One region of the Oceanobacillus sp. FSL K6-2867 genome, then DNA from elsewhere that is predicted to be linked to it. Evidence: predicted binding sites of a transcription regulator. Region 1 holds the regulator's gene; each other region holds the start of a gene.
What was found. Region 1 encodes Rex, which represses fermentation and respiration genes when NADH is low (regulators of the CRP and FNR family bind a similar motif). Its sites were predicted from a motif close to TTGTGAAATATTTCACAA; they were not measured.
Positions count from the first base shown of each region.

Region 2: nadC (carboxylating nicotinate-nucleotide diphosphorylase) is a predicted target of Rex. The motif match lies at 2,500-2,517, and genes of this name have one in related genera.
Region 3: NSQ77_RS01660 (hydroxymethylglutaryl-CoA synthase) is a predicted target of Rex. The motif match lies at 3,907-3,924, and genes of this name have one in related genera.

Region 1 covers NZ_CP150144.1:1,359,898-1,366,297, reverse strand. The annotation lists gene NSQ77_RS06650 (ABC-F family ATP-binding cassette domain-containing protein) at 1-1,057, opposite strand, end outside; gene NSQ77_RS06645 (redox-sensing transcriptional repressor Rex) at 1,207-1,845, shown strand; gene NSQ77_RS06640 (hypothetical protein) at 2,142-3,161, shown strand; gene NSQ77_RS06635 (YdiK family protein) at 3,209-3,403, opposite strand; gene NSQ77_RS06630 (type II CAAX endopeptidase family protein) at 3,407-4,126, opposite strand; gene groES (co-chaperone GroES) at 4,396-4,680, shown strand; gene groL (chaperonin GroEL) at 4,752-6,383, shown strand.
Region 2 covers NZ_CP150144.1:434,374-440,773, forward strand. The annotation lists gene NSQ77_RS01965 (TRAP transporter fused permease subunit) at 1-488, opposite strand, end outside; gene NSQ77_RS01970 (TAXI family TRAP transporter solute-binding subunit) at 593-1,600, opposite strand; gene nadC (carboxylating nicotinate-nucleotide diphosphorylase) at 1,624-2,469, opposite strand; gene NSQ77_RS01980 (transcription repressor NadR) at 2,722-3,252, shown strand; gene NSQ77_RS01985 (hypothetical protein) at 3,352-3,483, shown strand; gene NSQ77_RS01990 (glycerol dehydrogenase) at 3,517-4,611, opposite strand; gene NSQ77_RS01995 (CHRD domain-containing protein) at 4,953-5,363, shown strand; gene NSQ77_RS02000 (EAL-associated domain-containing protein) at 5,594-6,400, opposite strand, start outside.
Region 3 covers NZ_CP150144.1:345,599-351,998, forward strand. The annotation lists gene NSQ77_RS01650 (hypothetical protein) at 1-761, shown strand, start outside; gene NSQ77_RS01655 (MATE family efflux transporter) at 814-2,175, opposite strand; gene NSQ77_RS01660 (hydroxymethylglutaryl-CoA synthase) at 2,696-3,862, opposite strand; gene NSQ77_RS01665 (ribonuclease H family protein) at 4,046-4,699, opposite strand; gene NSQ77_RS01670 (SMC family ATPase) at 4,868-6,400, opposite strand, start outside.

The DNA of each region.
Region 1 (6,400 bases):
CCAGTCGTATGTTGGAAAAAATAGGGTTCACTTCTTTTTCATAACGTAAGCTAAGCTCTTCAACTTTTAATACATCATTTCCACTTCTACGATTAATTTGAAAGGAGAAGGAAGCGGATGACTCATCACCTAGTGGCCGATCAAGGCGCTCTATTTTTTCAAGCTGCTTCCGCCTGCTTTGTGCTCGTTTTGTAGTCGAAGCACGTACAATATTCCGCTGGATAAAGTCTTCCATTTTTTTAATTTCAGTTTGCTGCTTTTCAAATTCCTTTAATTCCTGTTCATAATTCAGCGCTTTTTGCTCCAAGTACTTGCTGTATGTCCCATGGTATTTTCGCGTTTTATGTCGTGATATTTCATACACGATGGAAACTGTTTTATCAAGAAAGTACCGATCGTGTGAAACGATGACAATGGCGCCAGGATAATTAACGAGATAGTTTTCCAACCATGACAATGTATCAATATCCAGATGGTTGGTCGGCTCATCGAGAATAAGCAGCTGTGGTTTTTGAAGCAGTAATTTTCCTAGGGCAAGACGTGTTTTTTGTCCACCACTAAGTTCTGCAATTGGTGTACCATAATCAAAGGACTCAAAATTTAACCCACTAAGTACAGCCCTAATGTCTGATTCATACGTATAGCCTCCATTAGTCTGATATGCCAGCTGAAGCTTGTCGTATTCTTTAAGTACTTTGTCATATTCTTCCCCAGTTAATTCGTTGGCTTTCTCCATTTCCTTTTCCAAGGTTCGAAGCTGTTTTTCCAAAGATTTTAAATGGGAGAACACATCCAGCATCTCATCCCAAATGGTTTTTCCTGACTCTAACGTCATATGCTGAGATAAATAACCGAATGTAAGATCCTTCGGTTGGAAAAATTCCCCTTCATCATACGATAATTCTTGTGCCATAATTTTAAGTAATGTTGACTTACCTGCACCATTTCTGCCAACAATAGCAATACGATCTTTATCTTTAATTTCTATTTTAATATTTGATAAAATCTCTTCCGCACCGAAGGATTTTGAAATTCCGTTTAATTGCATTAATATCATTTTTTCACCCCACCATTTACAGTGTATATGATAGTTATTTGACGAAGCAACTGAATTGTGAAAAATATCACGACTTATTTGACGTTTTCTGTTAAAATAGAGGAAAGAACTTATTATATACAACTATTGGATTGAAAAGAGGAAGATTGATGGATCAGAACAAAATTCCACAAGCTACTGCCAAGCGGCTGCCTTTATATTATCGTTTTCTTAACAACTTAAATCAGCAGGGGAAGAAGCGAGTATCCTCAAAGGAGCTGAGTGATGCAGTAAAAGTGGATTCTGCAACAATTCGAAGAGACTTTTCTTACTTTGGCGCATTGGGAAAAAAGGGATACGGCTATAATGTAGAGTATTTATTAGGGTTTTTCCGAAGTACCCTGGACCAGCATGAGGTTACAGAGGTTGCTTTAATTGGTGTGGGAAACTTAGGTACAGCCTTCCTCCATTATAACTTTATGAAGAACAATAATATCCGGATTACCACAGCATTTGATGCAGATATAGATAAGGTTGGCACGGATATTGGAGGGGTTCCTGTTTATCATATTAATGATTTAGAGGAAAAGTTAGATGATATTAAAGTCGTTATCTTAACCGTTCCAGCAATTGAAGCACAGGTGATAACCGATAAGCTGGTGGAAAAGGGGATTTCAGGGATTCTTAACTTTACCCCTGCCAGGATTACCGTACCGAAGCATATTCGGGTGCACCATATTGATCTTGCAGTTGAATTACAGGCCCTGGTTTATTTCCTTAAGCATTACTCGTTAGATAACCCAGAATAAATTATTCATTGTGAAATTCTATTTTATTACAAGGCTATTGAATTTAGGTCAAAAGCCTTGTTTTTTTATGGCAAGATTTGGATGTGCTTATATCTGTTAAATACAATAAACTATGTGCATCAGGTCCATAAAAATGCTGTTTTATACAGCGGTTGGAAACAAGCTGATAAATAATTACTAGATAAATCGAACTATTATTTTTCTGAAAATTATTGGTCCTTAAGACATCTATCTATTTACTGATTATTGCGTTAATCTGTATTGGGAATATACGAAGATAGAGGAGGAATTTATTCGTGGGTATGAAAAAGGTTTTAGGTATTATGTTTGTATTATTTATTAGTTTATTTATTGCTGCATGTTCGAACGACAGTGATAATGCGAATCAAAAGACCGACGATGCTGAAGCAAGTAAAGAAGTGAATGATGCAGAGGAAAATGAGAAAGATGAGGCTGAAGCATCAGAAGAAGAAAAAGCTGTTCCAGAGGATGAAGAATTATTTGCAGTTCTTGAAGCAAACCTGGAAGCATTAACAGAAAATGATCTGGAAGCATATATGGACACCGTACATAGTGAATCTCCGTTATATGACACAACACGTACGACAATTGAGCAATTATCGGTATATACTTTAGATATGGAATTATTTGATTTAGTGGTGGAGGAAAAGTCAGAAGAGGAAGCAACAATCTCATATAAACAGACTACAATGAAGGTCGATGGTCCTGACTTTGCGAACAATGAGACACATGGGGTTCATGTTTTGCGTCCGGATGATGGCACTTGGAAAATTTATAGTTCAGAAGAACCGAGTGAGATAATTATGCTTGATGAGAATGGGGAAGTTATCGAGGAGACGGCTGATGATATAGCAGCAGAAGGTGTTTACATCGACACAATTACGAGCTTAGAAATTCCGTTTGATGAAGGAAAATGGGAGCTTGAAAACTATGAGGAAGCAGAAGGTGAAGCAACTGCTGAATTTCTTTTAGTTGATGAGGATCAAACGAATTTTACAGAGCTGTTTACGATTCATTATTATCCAGATGGTGATGAGTTGTTAGGTGTTGAAGGTTTTATCGAGATGATGGAAGTGAATTTAACAGAAATGACTACAGGTGAGCTTGAATTTAATTCTGCAGAAGAAGGTTTTTTTGACTTTTCATTAACGGAAGATGATATTCAGCTCGATCAGGAAGAAGTAGCAAGAGTATTTGCTAAAGATAATGATTTATATGTTATCCGCTATACTACGTTTGAAAAAATAATTGAGAATAAGGATGAATGGACAGATAAATTAAAGTCTATTCAATAATAAGAAAGAAGGCTGTTTTAAAAGAGAAACAGCCTTCTTTTTGATTGTTATTTCTTTTTCTTTATCCGAAGGTACTTGCCAAGCAATCGGAGTGCAACCCCAAAGGCAAGTGTTGCTACAGCAGCAAAAATAAGTGTATTGGGATTCCAAATTGTTTCCCCTTTGCTTTGGACTGCAACGTAAATAAAAATGATTGCCATTATGAGATAAATAATCGCTTTAACGATAAGAGAATTAATCATTCGTTAACCTCCAATGAGAATCATTTGCAATTGCTCAACCTGACGCTGCATTTGTTCAAGCTGGCGCTGCATTTCTTCCGGATCCATAGAATATTGCCCAACGACAACTAATGTATTCATTGCAGCGTGAACAATAATCGGAACGAGAATTCGTTTTGTTTTGACGTAAAGAAATGCAAATACAAATCCCATCGATGCGTAAATTAGTATGTGTTCCAACCCTTCATGTATAAATCCAAAGATGAGGGCGGATATCAAGCCAGCGAAGAAGAAATTCATACGCTTATAGAGACTGCCGAAGATAATTTTTCGGAAAATAATTTCCTCCAGTATCGGTGCGATTATAGCTGGGATAATAATAAATAACGGTGCTGCACGGGCTATATTCATAATACCTTGTGTGTTTTCTGATCCTGGTGAAATTCCTAAGACATAAATTTCAATCGCTGTAGCAATCCCTTGAGCGAAGAAAGCCATAAATACACCGAGTATTGACCATAGTACCATCGAACTCATTGGTGCAGCATCCCGTGCATGTCTCATCTGCATGTCAGGCTTCAAGATCCACAATATAATGAGAAGACCAAAAATAAAGCTGAAAATGGACCAATAAACGACAGCTTGTACAGGGATATAGTGATGTTTTGCAAGCAGACTAACGGGAAACGCAGAAAGCTGCATAAGTATATAAGTTAAAATGACATACCAATATCTTCGTGCCAAGTAAAACGACTCCTTTTGCTTGATGTAGTTTTTAGTATATGTATGACAAGGTTCATTTATTGATTATCATAGTTGGTATTTTAACATATTCTCTTGTCTGTTAATATTATAAGCCCTACTTAGAAAAAAATTGTTAGAAGCAAAAAAATAATAGACACATTGCTTGCATTTTTTTATAGGATTAATTATTATGAATATAGAAATTAGCACTCACTGAATGAGAGTGCTAATACATCTAAATACGATATAGAATTGAGGAGGCATTCTACATGATTAAACCACTAGGAGATCGTGTTGTTATCGAACTTGTTGAACAAGAAGAAACAACTGCAAGCGGTATCGTACTACCGGACTCTGCAAAGGAAAAACCACAGGAAGGTCGCGTAGTAGCAGTAGGATCTGGCCGTGTAACTGAAAATGGAGAAAAAGTGGCACTTGAAGTTGCTGAAGGAGACCGCATTATTTTCTCTAAATTTGCTGGTACTGAAGTGAAGTACGAAGGTACAGAATACTTAATTCTTCGTGAAAATGACATTTTAGCTGTAGTAAGCTAACCTTAACACAACACATACATGAACGACGACAAATAAACTTTTGAATGATTATTTTAAGGGAGGAATTTTAAGTGGCTAAAGATATTAAGTTCAATGAAGACGCACGTGGAGCAATGCTGCGCGGTGTAGATACATTAGCAAACGCTGTAAAAGTAACGTTAGGACCAAAAGGACGTAACGTTGTTTTAGATAAAAAATTCGGCTCACCTCTAATTACTAATGATGGGGTAACCATTGCTAAAGAAATCGAATTGGAAGATGCTTTTGAAAACATGGGTGCACAGCTTGTATCTGAAGTTGCATCTAAAACAAATGATGTAGCTGGTGATGGTACGACTACTGCAACTGTTCTTGCACAAGCAATGATTCACGAAGGATTGAAAAACGTTACAGCTGGTGCAAACCCTGTAGGTATTCGCCGTGGTATTGAGAAAGCTGTAGCAAGTGCTGTTGAAGAGTTAAAAGCAATTTCACAACCAGTTGAGAGCAAAGAATCTATCGCACAAATCGCAGCTATCTCTGCATCTGATGATGAAGTTGGTAACTTAATTGCTGAGGCGATGGAACGTGTTGGTAATGACGGTGTTATTACAATTGAAGAATCAAAAGGCTTCAACACAGAGCTAGAGGTTGTTGAAGGTATGCAATTTGACCGTGGATACTCTTCACCATACATGGTTACTGACCAAGATAAAATGGAAGCAGTATTAGAAGATCCATATATTCTTATTACAGATAAGAAAATCGGTAACATCCAAGAAGTATTACCAGTACTTGAGCAAGTAGTTCAACAAGGTAAACCACTATTATTAATCGCTGAAGATGTTGAAGGCGAAGCACTTGCAACATTAGTAGTAAACAAACTTCGTGGAACATTCAACGCTGTAGCTGTTAAAGCTCCAGGATTCGGTGACCGTCGTAAAGCAATGCTTGAAGATATTGCTATCCTGACTGGTGGAGAAGTGATTACAGAAGACCTTGGATTAGACTTGAAGAGCGCTACAATTGAACAACTTGGACGTGCTTCAAAAGTTGTTGTAACAAAAGAAAACACAACAGTTGTTGAGGGTGCTGGTAACCCAGAAGCAATCTCTGGTCGTGTTGCTCAAATCCGTGCACAAGCAGAAGAAACAACTTCTGAATTTGATAAAGAAAAATTACAAGAGCGCCTAGCTAAATTATCTGGTGGTGTAGCAGTAGTTAAAGTTGGTGCTGCAACAGAAACGGAATTAAAAGAGCGCAAACTACGTATTGAAGATGCATTGAACTCAACGCGTGCTGCAGTTGAAGAAGGCTTCGTATCCGGTGGTGGTACTGCCCTAATCAATGTATACAACAAAGTAAGTGAACTAAACCTGGAAGGCGATGAAGCAACTGGTGTGAAAATCGTGCTTCGCGCAATTGAAGAGCCAGTTCGTCAAATTGCTCAAAACGCTGGTTTAGAAGGTTCTATCATCGTAGAACGTTTGAAAAACGAAAAAGTTGGCGTAGGATACAACGCAGCAACGAACGAGTGGGTAAACATGGTTGAAGCTGGAATCGTTGACCCAACAAAAGTAACACGTTCTGCACTACAAAACGCAGCATCTGTAGCGGCTATGCTATTAACAACTGAAGCTGTTGTAGCTGATAAGCCTGAAGAAGGCGGTGCACCTGCAATGCCTGACATGGGCGGCATGGGTGGAATGGGCGGCATGATGTAATAAGCCACCCCTAATTG
Region 2 (6,400 bases), 930 kb from region 1:
CCAAATAAACTCTCGAGATGATGACCCCACAGTGTATAAGCGAAGCCAATAAACACAAGAACAATAATTGGAAAACCAATCGTACGTCGTGTTGCTTCAATCGTTAACACGATAAACACGACTCCGAAAAAAATATCCCAACCCGTTAATGGATTCATAATTGGTATTCGAACTGCAATTCGTTCGGCATGGAAAGTGAAATAAATACCGGCACTAATAGCCAATATTCCAAAGCAATAGTCAATCAAGCCAGGCTTGTGTTTTCGAACTGCTTCCCTTTTTGAAAAGCCATAAAGCAAAAAGGTAAGTACAAGAATAAAAGCTAAATGGATTGCCATTTGATTGAGAGGATCTAGATTTCCAAAGATTACAGACCAAATTTGATATATAGACAATCCAAAGGCAAACAATATAAAAAGTTTCATTGGTTGCTCTGAAAGATTACGCTTGTAACCTTCTACAAACCACCTTTTCAATTTTGCTTTCATGTTCACAATGCAATGACTCCTTTCGAAATAAAAAGGAAAACTTAAGTAACCATTTTTTACAAATTAAGCTACTAGGTGAGTCCCTTAATCGAATACAAAATATGTTACGGAAGCAATCCTTTCTCCCGGAAAAATTTTTCTGCTCCTGGATGCAGGGGCACATTACCGACCTTCATGATATTATCTGCTGATAGATTATAAAATTCCTTGTGCACCGTTCTTAGATAGTCAAAATTTTCATAGATTGCTTTAGTTATCTGATAGACTTCTTCCTCTGGAACCTCTTTATTGGCGATAAGAATCGCCGGTGTGCTGACGGTCGCTATGTCTTCCTGTAAAAAGGAATATGCCGAAGCATTAATCGTTCCAGCATCCATTCCAAGTTTTTCGGATACGCGTTCAATCACATGTTCATCTAATTCAAGCAATTTCAAACGCATCAGCGCAGATGCTTCCATAATATCACTTGAAGGTGCTGACACCGCATCTCCACTAGCGTCAATTCGATTATCGGCCATCATTTCAAATGTTTTTGACCCAGATAAATAATCAACTGATCCTCCCCAAGCAATAATGTCATCATAGGAGATTCCATATGCTTGTAAAACTTTGCGAGTAATGATTTCACCAGCCGCTCCTTTTTGATCCACAGCCAATCGAATTGGAGCTTTAAGCTCAATCAGCTCTTCAAAGGAATTATAGGGTACATCCGCAGCTATAATAAATTGATAGTAATTTGCTGGAATCACAACACTTACAGCACGAATATCTTCATATGGCTGATCGTATGGCTCTTCCCCACTGTATGCCGCGTAAGAAGTCATTGCATAAGATAATCCATACGGGACAATTCCTGTTGCAACAGCTAATGGATTTTCCACAATCCCCCCCGGTTCTACAGTAATAATAGCTCCTTCATTTTCCCTGCGAATCGACTCAGCGATTCCTTCAGCAAAAACAGACCAAGCACCACCAACTCTTCCACCAACAATTGTTGTGTGAAAAGACTCTTCCGATTGAACCGCATCATTTGCTTCTTGTTCGTTATCTTTTTCACATGCAGTTAAAAAAATAAACCCTAAAATGATTGCAACAACAATTTTTTTGTTCATCAAATGGCCTCCTGTTGCCGGCTTTATTTTTTACTTCCCTCGTTCACCTGCAAACTAATATCCAATGCTTGAACAGAATGTGTCAGTGCGCCTAACGATATGTATTGCACCCCAGTATTTGCATACGCTGCCAGATTAGAAAGCGTAATTCCGCCAGATGCTTCCGTTATGATAGAATCAGGTACAAGTTCGACATATTCTCTTACTTCCTCTGGATTGCGATTATCGAACATAATGACATCTGCTCCAGCACCTACCGCTTCCAGGACCTCCTTTTTATTCTCTGTTTCCACTTCAATCTTTACCATATGACCAAGTACAGCACGTGCTTTTTCAACAGCTTCTGTGATTGATCCACAATAGGAAATATGATTATCTTTAATCATCACACCGTCATATAATCCATTTCGGTGATTCTTCCCTCCTCCAGAAGTAACTGCATATTTATCAAACATTCTTAGTCCGGGCAATGTTTTTCTTGTGTCACAAATGCTGATCGATGTGTCATTCAGGGCTTCTATACAATGGTTTGTCACCGTAGCAATCCCGCTCATCCGCTGCAGTAAATTTAAAATGACGCGCTCCCCAGTAAGTATGGAACGGACAGAACCATAAACTTCCGCAATCGCAGTTTGGGCCGCCACTTTATCGCCGTCATTAAAATAAAGCTTTATTTCCATTTCAGGGTCCAGCAAATGATAAGCTTCCTTAATAATAGAAAGTCCAGAAAGAACTCCAGCTTCTTTAAGGATAAACACACCTTTTCCCAATTGATTCTTTGGAAAAATAGAATCACTCGTTAAATCTTGATCACCGATATCTTCATTTAAAAATTCTTCAAGTGCGTTTTTTAGTTTAATAGAATTCATCATAGTTTACTCCTTCAGTTGTTGTTTTATTTGTGATTATTTTCACATTAAATACAATAGAATGCGCTTACTTATAAGTCTGTCATCCCCCTATGTCTTTACAATAGTGATGAATCAAGATTCAATAGTCATCTGTCTTGACATCTATATTTACATAGAATTAATATATTATCAAGTACAAATTAATAAAAAGCTTTTTTATTTGAACTATAAAACAATGTGTTACATGTAAATGTACAAGGAGGGCAATAAATGGAGCAGCAGAGAAAAATGCCTTCAGCAAAAAGACAGCAGCTTATCATACAAAAGCTAAAAGAATCGGCGCGGCCTATAAGCGGCAAGGATTTCGCCAAACTTACCAACGTATCCAGACAAGTGATTGTTCAGGATGTATCGATATTAAAGGCAAAAAATGAACCTATTATTGCAACAAGCCAAGGCTATATTTATCTCAGTGAGCATTTAAATAATCAAAAGCAGCAAATTATTGCATGCAAGCATGATGCTGGCCAAACCAAAGAAGAGCTATACTTGATTGTTGATCATGGGGTGACAATCAGAGACGTTATTGTTGAACATCCTGTTTATGGAGAAATCACTGCCTCCATTCGGGTTGGCAGCAGAAAAGAAGCTGACACATTTATTACAAAGATACAGACTACAGACGCGTCGTACCTATCTGCGCTAACTAATGGGATTCACTTGCATACCCTTGAGTCCGATTCGCTGCTTAAAATTGAAGCAGCGTGCAGGGATTTAAGAAAAGCTGGCATTCTCGTTTAAATTGTTTTGGGTAAATCATGTTTGAAATTGAGCTATAACGGTTACAGGAATGTATATATAGAAAGAAATAACATTCTAGTTTGTCAGCGAGGTGATAACATGTCCAATCAAGACAAAGAAAAACGAAGCGATGATTCACTAGAGCAAAAACAAAAAATCAATGATCCAAATCAAGATATCGAACCACAACGCGAAACAAATCCAAAACCACAGGAAAGCAATAGAGAGTAAGGCGAGAAACCAGCCTTACTCTCTTATTTCATTTTATTTATTTTTACTCAATTGATCGACCGCAAGAATTGCTGTAGCAACATCATCGGCAGAAATATCGGTGGAAAGGTTCCCCATTGTTTCGCCCTCTTGTGTAGCCGCTTCTCCGACTCTTCGCAAATCTTCATAAGAAACTTCTTCTAAATGCATTTCTTTTAATGTTGTCGGTAATCCAAGCGCACGATAAAAATCAATATATTTAACTATTTCATCTTGTGAATGCAATTCTAATAGGAGCTGTGTTAATGTACCATATGCTACCTTCTCGCCATGTGTCAGATGGTGAATATCACCTTCAAGCACAGTAAAACCATTGTGAATGGCATGCGCACCCGCTAGTCCACCACTTTCAAAACCAAGACCGGATAATAATGTATTTGCCTCTACAACAGCTTCCACATGTTTGGTTACAAGTCCTTTTTGCACTGCTTTATAAGCTGCCTGTCCATAAGCAAATAATGTTTTTTCACATGCTTCCGCTATTGCCTGTGCAGCGATACTAGTCTTGCCGCCAGCCATTGCATCACCATTGCTTTTAATTGTCGCTCTTGCTTCCACCCATGTTGCCATCGCATCTGCAATCCCTGAAGCGAAAAGTCGTGGTGGTGCACCTGCAACTACTTTTGTATCGACAAGTACCAATTCTGGATTTTTATCATAGAACTTATAGGATTCAAACACACCTTTATCACTATAAATTACAGATAACGCACTAGTTGGTGCATCGGTTGATGCTGTTGTAGGGACAATCACAACACTGAGTTCTAGGCCGTCAGCAACTGCCTTTGCTGTATCGAGTGTTTTTCCTCCTCCAACTCCAATGACATTATCAACTGCTTCGTTTTTCCCTTCATTTACAATTCTTTCTACTTCATTCAGTGAAGCCTCCCCATTAAACTCTACATAATGATAATCAACACTGTCTGCCTTCAAGCTCTCTTCAATTGTTGATCCTGTAATCTTCCAAACCGTTTCATCCGAAAGAATTAAAGGCTTTTTTCCTATTGACTTAACATGCTTACCAATATCTTTTAATGCATCTTTTCCTTGAATATACTTGCTAGGTGAAGTAAAAATAATATTTGTCATGTTGTCGTTATCGCTCCTTTTATGCAGCTATCTATATTGTGCCATTCCTGTTAAATATTATTTATAAGTGCGCACAAGAACCTCTATTCCCTGTACTCCCCTTTTTCAAACGTACGTCTGCTAGTTAATAGGTATTCGCCAAAATTCAGCAAAGTCAAGTTCCTTTAGGATAGTCGTACAAGCAAAATTGCATCTAAGTAATAAAATAAATTAGAAAGCGCGGCATTCATGAAGGTAGTTTAAGAAATAGCTTTTTTGTATATCTCAAGTGCAAGCCTCCCTGGACGGATGCCTTCTTTTCATATTAACCGTACTTAAAACTATATAAGGAGGTAACCTTTATGTATAATGACTATTTCTATATTGCGGAATTAACAGGCTCACAACAGTCACCGCCAGTTCACACATATGCTGATGGTACAGCACTGTTTCATGTGAGCAAAAATAAAAATGAGATTCGTTATCGACTTGCTGCAACGAATCTAACAAATATGACACAGGCACATATTCATGTCGGACGCAGAAATATTAATGGACCCGTTATCGCTTTTTTATCCAATAAAGTTGCTAGCCCCGGGGAAAAAGAAGCTATTTTAGAAGGGTTTCTAACAGCGGATGATTTAACCGGACCACTTAAAGATAAATCGATATCAGATTTAGTTGATCTTATGAACGCAGGAAAAGCATATGTCAGTATCCAAACTAAATCCTATCCGGATGGAGAAATCAGGGGTAAAATCACACAAAACTAAATACTACCTTAAGCTGATTTTTATCAGCTTTTTATTTTTCACAGAAAATTTACCAGTTGAGAAGTTATATGTTACATAAAAAATGATGGGAGTGATTAACGTAGAATTCCAGAATAATACGCGCGCAATTTCAATATTCCAATAAGAAAAGACTCCATTTTACAAAAACTGATCAAAATGGAGTCTTTTTCAGCATCTTTATGGTTTTTTCTTAGACGTTCATCAGCTAATCAAAGCAAGCCTTCTTGCTCATATAAATAAGCATATGGAATATCTAAAAATACGTACAGCTTTTCGGAAATTGGAAATGAATAGGTTCTGATTCGTTCATCTCTTTCAATATCTGTGTACAAGTCAGATAGGAGCCCTTTCTTTTCTACATTCATTCGCATAACATTTTCAAAAAAATATGGGCGCCAGCTCCAGTTTTTATTCTTGCCTTCATATTGCAGTTCCCACTCACCTGCAATATTTTTCTCTGCATTTGAAGACAGCTGTATTCCATCTGCATTGCAAATATATACACGGAAAACGAAACTAGTACAGGCCTTGCCAATTTTAAGAATAATATCATCATAGGACGCATTAGATTTTATCGATGGCAGCATTATTTTAAATTGTTCATTAATCCAATTGGTTAATTCAAGCTGTGCTTTGATTTTTTTTCGTTCAAATAATACAAAGCGCTGAAAGTCTGATTTAATCTTCTCTTGTGATGAATTCGCTGCAACAAAATGAGGTTGTGCCTGCTTTAGATAACTTCCCTGGTAATAATGTCCACCATGGCGCCAAGCATAGTTTAATTGACTGTATGTACTGATACCCTTAAATAAAAGTGCCGCTCCGATTTTGCGGGAAAGCATGGATAGCGAATGATGAACATCACCATAAAGCTGCGGCATTAAATTGTCTTCTAAAAAACCAGCATCTGCCTTTACAATGTTTGGCTCTAACTGAACTAAACGTTCTAAGCTAGCATTTCGTTGTTCAACATCAATTGCGATACGAATTCCTAACGTTTTCATATATTTGATTAG
Region 3 (6,400 bases), 1.0 Mb from region 1:
CTAGTCTTTCCCCAAAAGTTTCCTTGGATCTATTTTGGGTACAGCTCACTTGGACGTTTTGGGCACTCGGTATTCACCTCATCATTAATATTAGTAAAATTTTCTTAAGCGAACACCTAGATACATTCTACAGCGCCAGCTATGTAGCAGGTAATATTTATATGTTCGTCATCGGTATTATTGCCATAAATTTTTTACCCTATTATGTAGAACATGGTATAACACGCAAAGATTATTTCCTTGGAAATGTGATTGCAAGTTTTGGCTTATCTATCGTTATTCCGATTCTCACCTATCTGATTAGCTTGATAGAAAAATTAATTGTTCATAATTTTTCTCATATTGCATTAGCAGATCGTACGTTAGAGGATATTGTTATCGATATTGACGGTAATATTATTGGTGAGATTCTTTTATCGTTCCTGCTAACACCATTTATTAATCCAGAATCTAATATTTTTCTTTCACTTGGCTTATTCAGCCTTCATCTTTTCGTATTTTATCTTGCTGGCTGGTTGATCAGTTCTGCCTTCTATCGCATAAACGTTATTTTCGGAATACTATTTATTGCGGTTGCAATTGTGATTGTTGCTGTTAAAGATTCCATGATACGATTAATAATGGGTATACCACTATTTGAAAACTTCTCAGCATTGGATATTATTCCAAGTGGCTTAACATGGCCGATCTTAATCGCCGGAATACTCATAACGCTTATTGTTATTCGACTGTTAACGAAACGTGCTGCGATAAAAATGTAAATATAAAAATAGCCGATACTTCCTTCTGTATCGGCTATTTCATTTAAAATCTTTATACTGAAGCAGGATCTCGCATTACTTTCTTTCGTAGCCAAGGCTGAGATTTCCAACGCCTATAGGCAAATATTCCACGTACCCATTCATCCACACCTTGTGCCAGCCAAACTCCGAGAAGACCTAGTCCTAGTGAAATACCAAACACATAGCTAAGTACAACCGCAAGTCCCCACATGGATATGATCCCTATTATTACTGGGAATCGGACATCCCCCACTGATTTTAGTGAACCCATTAAAACCATATTCACGGCACGGCCTGGTTCAATAAATACGATTGCCCATAAAACAGGTAGTGCCACAGCAATAATCATTGGCTCCTCTGTAAAAAGTCCAAGAAGATTTTTTCCAGTAAATGCGATTATAAAGGAGATAACAATCGAAATGAAAAAAGCAATCTGAAGTGTCTTTAACCCCCGTTTTAATGTTCTCTCATATTGCTTTGCTCCTACATAGCGCGCAACTAATATTTGGGTCCCCTGTGAAATTGCCATGGTAAACATAAAACAGAACATCGAGATATTTAATATATACACTCTAGCTGCTAAAGCTGCGTCCCCAACAATTGCTACAAAGCTTGTTATCACAACTTGGGACAATTGATAAGAAAGCTGCTCCCCTGCCGATGGTATTCCAATACTCATTAGATTTTTTGTGTTTGTCTTATCAATCTTTAAAATATCATTGATCCTGTAACGTATTGCAAGACGTTTAAACACGAAAAATAATAGTGCCAACACCAGAAATAATCTTGCAACAATTATGGAAACAGAAACTCCAACAACTCCTGTTACCGGGATTCCAAACAAACCATTAATCGCTATGAGGAAACCGATGATACTAATCACATTCATCATGATAGTTACAAACATTGTTTCTCTTGTATGACCATAACTGCGTAGCACTGCACTCAAAGCCAAAGCAACTGCTTCAAGACAAAGAGACAAGCCAGCAACTACTAAATAAGTATGCGCGTAACTATATACTTCACCGCTTAAACCATAAAAATTTAAAAAGATTCCTCCAAAAACAGCAACTACAACCGTCATGCCAATACCAATCCAGAAGTTAAGTCCGAATGCAGATCTCGCTATACTGCGAGCTTCTTTAATCCGATTAGCACCTAAATTTTGACCGATTAGAATGGTTGCTCCAATCGCTGTTACGTTAAACACTAAAATAAATATATTCATTATCTGGTTGGCAACGCCAACACCCGCAACAGCATTATCAGAGTAGCCACTCAAAATTAATGTAGCAATAATGCCCACGCTCATGTGAAGGGATATTTCAATGAACAGTGGCCATGTAAGGTTAAACAGTGACTGATCCTGATATTTATTTTTTTCTGAGCTCAATTTTCTCATTTCTCCTTTCCGCTAAATTTCAGTCATTAGAAAAATTGGCATGCGTTAAAGGGATTTTTAAGAAAGCATTCTTTGCTTTCTTAAAAGCCCTCTACTTTGGGGGGCAGCCTTTTAGGCGAATGCCTTAATTGCACTTATGCAGATTGAAAAGTTTATCCTTTCCTAACCTCCAAAAATTTCCAACCAATTTAATAATAGTGCATATTGAAGTTGAGATATCTCTCTATCAAGTCATTCATTGGAAGATGACAGTCCAATCATGCATAATATATGCATTCCAGATCTTAGAAAAGAATGCAGCATTTGCATTAAAAAAGACCGCCCGGAAAATCATAAAAATACAATCTTCCAAGACAGCCTTATTTGCTATAAATTTGTTTCACTAGTATATTTTATAGGGAGAAGTTATTATTTAAATAATGTACCATTAGAATATAATAACATAAAAATTAATCAACATCAAATTTTTGTCACGAAAACTTTTACACCTTAAAAAATTTATATAAATGTCCTACTTTCTCACATACAAACGCTTATTATCTTCTATTCCACTTAAGCAAATTGCAGCAGGATCTTTTGTAATATCAAACTTTAACGTGGAACCATCAACTGGTAGAGTCTCCTCAAATATTTTTTCATACTCGGGAACAGTTACTTCAGTTCTTGATTCGAACAGCCTCGTATGATTGTTAACATGAAGATGCTCGCGATAATCCGGCTGTAATATCCCAGTAAAGAATTCTCCTACAGCACCTGATCCATAGCTATATAAGCCAACTCTTGATCCTGCTTCCAAACCCTCACTCAATTCAAGAAGGGACAGCAAGCTTAAATACAATGATCCTGTGTAAATGTTTCCAACGATTCGATTATATTGCGTACTTACTTGATAGTTTGCTACTAATTTTTCTTTGTCTTCCTCTGTACTTTCATCAAAAATTGTACGCAACGCCTTTAGTCCCATCTTTGTATATGGCAAATGGTAACAAATCGCTTCAAAGTCTTTCAATTCAAGACCAGATTTTTCCTTATATTGCTCCCAAACCTTTGAAAAGAAGTATATGTATTGCTCATTAGAAAACTTTCCATCAACAAACGCTTTGTCTGAATAAATAGGTCTCCAAAAATCCATAATATCATTTGTTAAATAAGCACTCTGCTCCTCGAGGACCATGATTTTTGGATTTGCACTAATCACCATCGCAACCGCTCCAGCACCTTGTGTAGATTCACCGGATGTATTTAGACCGTACCTTGCAATATCAGAACCTAAAACCAGTACTTTGCTTTCCGGATTTAATGCAATATGTCCTTTTGCCAATTGTATTCCAACAGTTGCGCCGTAGCATGCCTGCTTCATTTCAACAGTACGCGCACGGGGATTTAACCCAAGCAAATTATGTACATAAACCCCTGCCGACTTAGAGTTATCAATACCAGATTCCGTACCAAAAATAACGAAATCAATTTTCTCTTTATCCGCCTCGTTTAAAATTCCAAGTGCTGCATTTGCTGCCAAAGTAACCGGGTCTTGTGTAATTGGTGCAAGCGCCATTTTTTCCTGACCAATTCCAATTGTGAATTTTTCCGGCTCTATGCCCCTTGCTACAGCTAATTTGTTCATGTCTACATATAAGTGTGGTGTATAAAAGCCTATTTTATCTATTCCTATTTTCAATGCCCTGCTCCTTTATAATTACCAAAATTTAATACTGTATTGCTTCGTGAAATGATGCACATCTATTAACCTCTAAATTACCAATAGTTAAATGATAATATAAAGTATTACGAAAAACAACTCATATAAAGTGGCTTGGAAGGGTTTTCCAAATCACTGTTTTTGCAACCGACTTGCTTCCCATCACCATTTACGCTGACTTGTAATTTCGATCTCTTGCAGTGCCTGTGTTGCTAATTGATCAGCTTCTCGGTTCATCTTGCGAGAGACATCTTTAAATGTGGGCGTAATTCCAAGCTGCTCTATTTTTCGTTCAATCCGATCAATCCATGCCGCTAATTCCTTTTCGTAGCATGGCCATTCCCCATCAAGCTGATGGATAACAACCTTTGAATCTCCTACAAAAGTAACAGGTAAATGGTGAACCCCTAATATCTCTAATTCCGTTAATCCTAAATGAAGTGCTGCATATTCTGCTTCGTTATTACTAACAAGTCCATCAACGTTAGCATTTTTTCGAATTCGAAGGTCTTTTTCGTTCTGTCTATAGTAAATAACACAGCCAAGACCGGCTTTATCTGTCTTCAGGTCAAACCCACCATCAAAATAAACGGTTATATCATGGGGTTCCGTTTTAATTTCTTCCATGTATTTCTTTAATTGCTTATAGGTCCAGTTTCCTTCATTATTATCAATAAATGTTAACTGCTTGATGCGTCCTGTTTTCTCCATGTCTTCTGCAATAGTGATAGCCTGACTTAGTTCCATATCATCAGTGCAGAGCACTGTTTCGAGTCCTTTTTTTGTACGGTATGTCAGTTCAATCCTCACACGCAAAGATAACACCCCTTTTAAGTACCATTTTTTCAGCTAAGAAGATTTTTATGTCTATTAATAAGCAACGATGCTATTATAATTAGTATTTTACGTTCCTCATTAAACATACGCATTTCTATTTAGAATAGAAAAAAGCCCACAAACGTTCTCCGTTTTATGGGCTTTGCGTTATTGCATTACAAATCTCGTGCTGCTATAGCCTTCTTTCATTTTCTTAACCTCCAGCATTGCAGGGAATATATTTTTCAGCTCCTGCACATGAGAGATAACACCAATCATTCTACCCGATTGCTGTAATGCAACCAGGGCATCAATAGCTTTGCTTAACGATTCCTCATCTAACGAGCCAAAGCCTTCATCAATAAACATTGTATCAATTGAAATATTGCCTTGGAAGCTTTGAATGACATCAGACATGCCGAGCGCAAGCGAAAGTGATGCATTAAATTTTTCCCCGCCTGATAATGTTTTGACATCACGGGTTTGTCCGGTATAAGAGTCATACACATCAAGTGCTAGCCCGCTTTGCTTACCATGTGATTCCTGACGATCACTTCTCGTTAAATAGTATTGACCATTTGATAGATCCCTTAATCTCATATTTGCAGCATCAATGATTTGCTCCAAATATTCAATTTGCAAATAGCGTTCAAAAGAAATTTTTCGATCATTTTGTCCTCTAAGAACATCATATAGTTCAGCGATGGTGGCTAATTGCTTTTCTTGTTCCTTCACACGACTCTCGGCCTCCATAATACGAACCTTTAAATCAATTGCTTCTTGATAGCTCTCTTTTGAGCGATTCCAAGTACTCAGCGCTAGCTCATATGCTTGTTTTAACTTATCCAGCTGCTCTTTTAGTACCGTTAAATCAATTCGCGATTTTGCTTTTAAGCCTGTTTTTAAATCAGCAACCTGTTCTGTTAGCGCGGACAAGCTTTGTTTAAACTGTTCAATCTCATTTTTTAATGCCTGCTGATTAGCCGCAGATATTTTTGCCTCACGATAAGTTTCAATCGATTGAAATCCAGCATCTTGCATCGCTTCATGAAATTGAATTTCTGCAATCTTGTGTTTCTCATTCGTTTCGTACAATTGTTTTTTAGCATGCATTTGGTTTGAACTTGCGCTTGCTTGCTCTTCTTTTGCTTTTTGCAGCTCAGCTTGTGCTTCTTCCCACTGTCTTTCTAGATTTTCTTTCATTTTTTTCGTCTCGTTTAATTGCTTCTCTAGCTCCGACAGCTCCCTAACTTCATCAGGGATGTTTCGTAACCGTTCCTGATATACAGCTTTTTGCGATTCATAGGAAGTTACCAGATTCTGATATTCCTTTTCAAGCTGTTCTTTTTTTGGTTCTAGCTGTTTTATAACTGCGGTTAAGTTTTCTTGTACTTCTTTTTGCTCTTTTAATTCGGAGCGTTTCTTTTCTAAAGCTGTTACTTCAGCTGCTAGCTTTTTCCCCTTTTCTACCAATTGTTCAAAAACGGACGCAACAGTATCAAGCGGAATCGCATATTCTGCTATTTCTGTTTCTTTTTCTTGATGCTGGGCTAATTTAGACTTTAAATCAGCTTGAGCATTTCTGTACAAATCATTCTTTGTGTCCAATTCTTTTCTCAAAGTTTCCAGTTGTTCTTTTGTAATAGCATCTTTTTGTGCTGTTGCCTTATTTGGATGCTCGATACTGCCACAAACAGGACA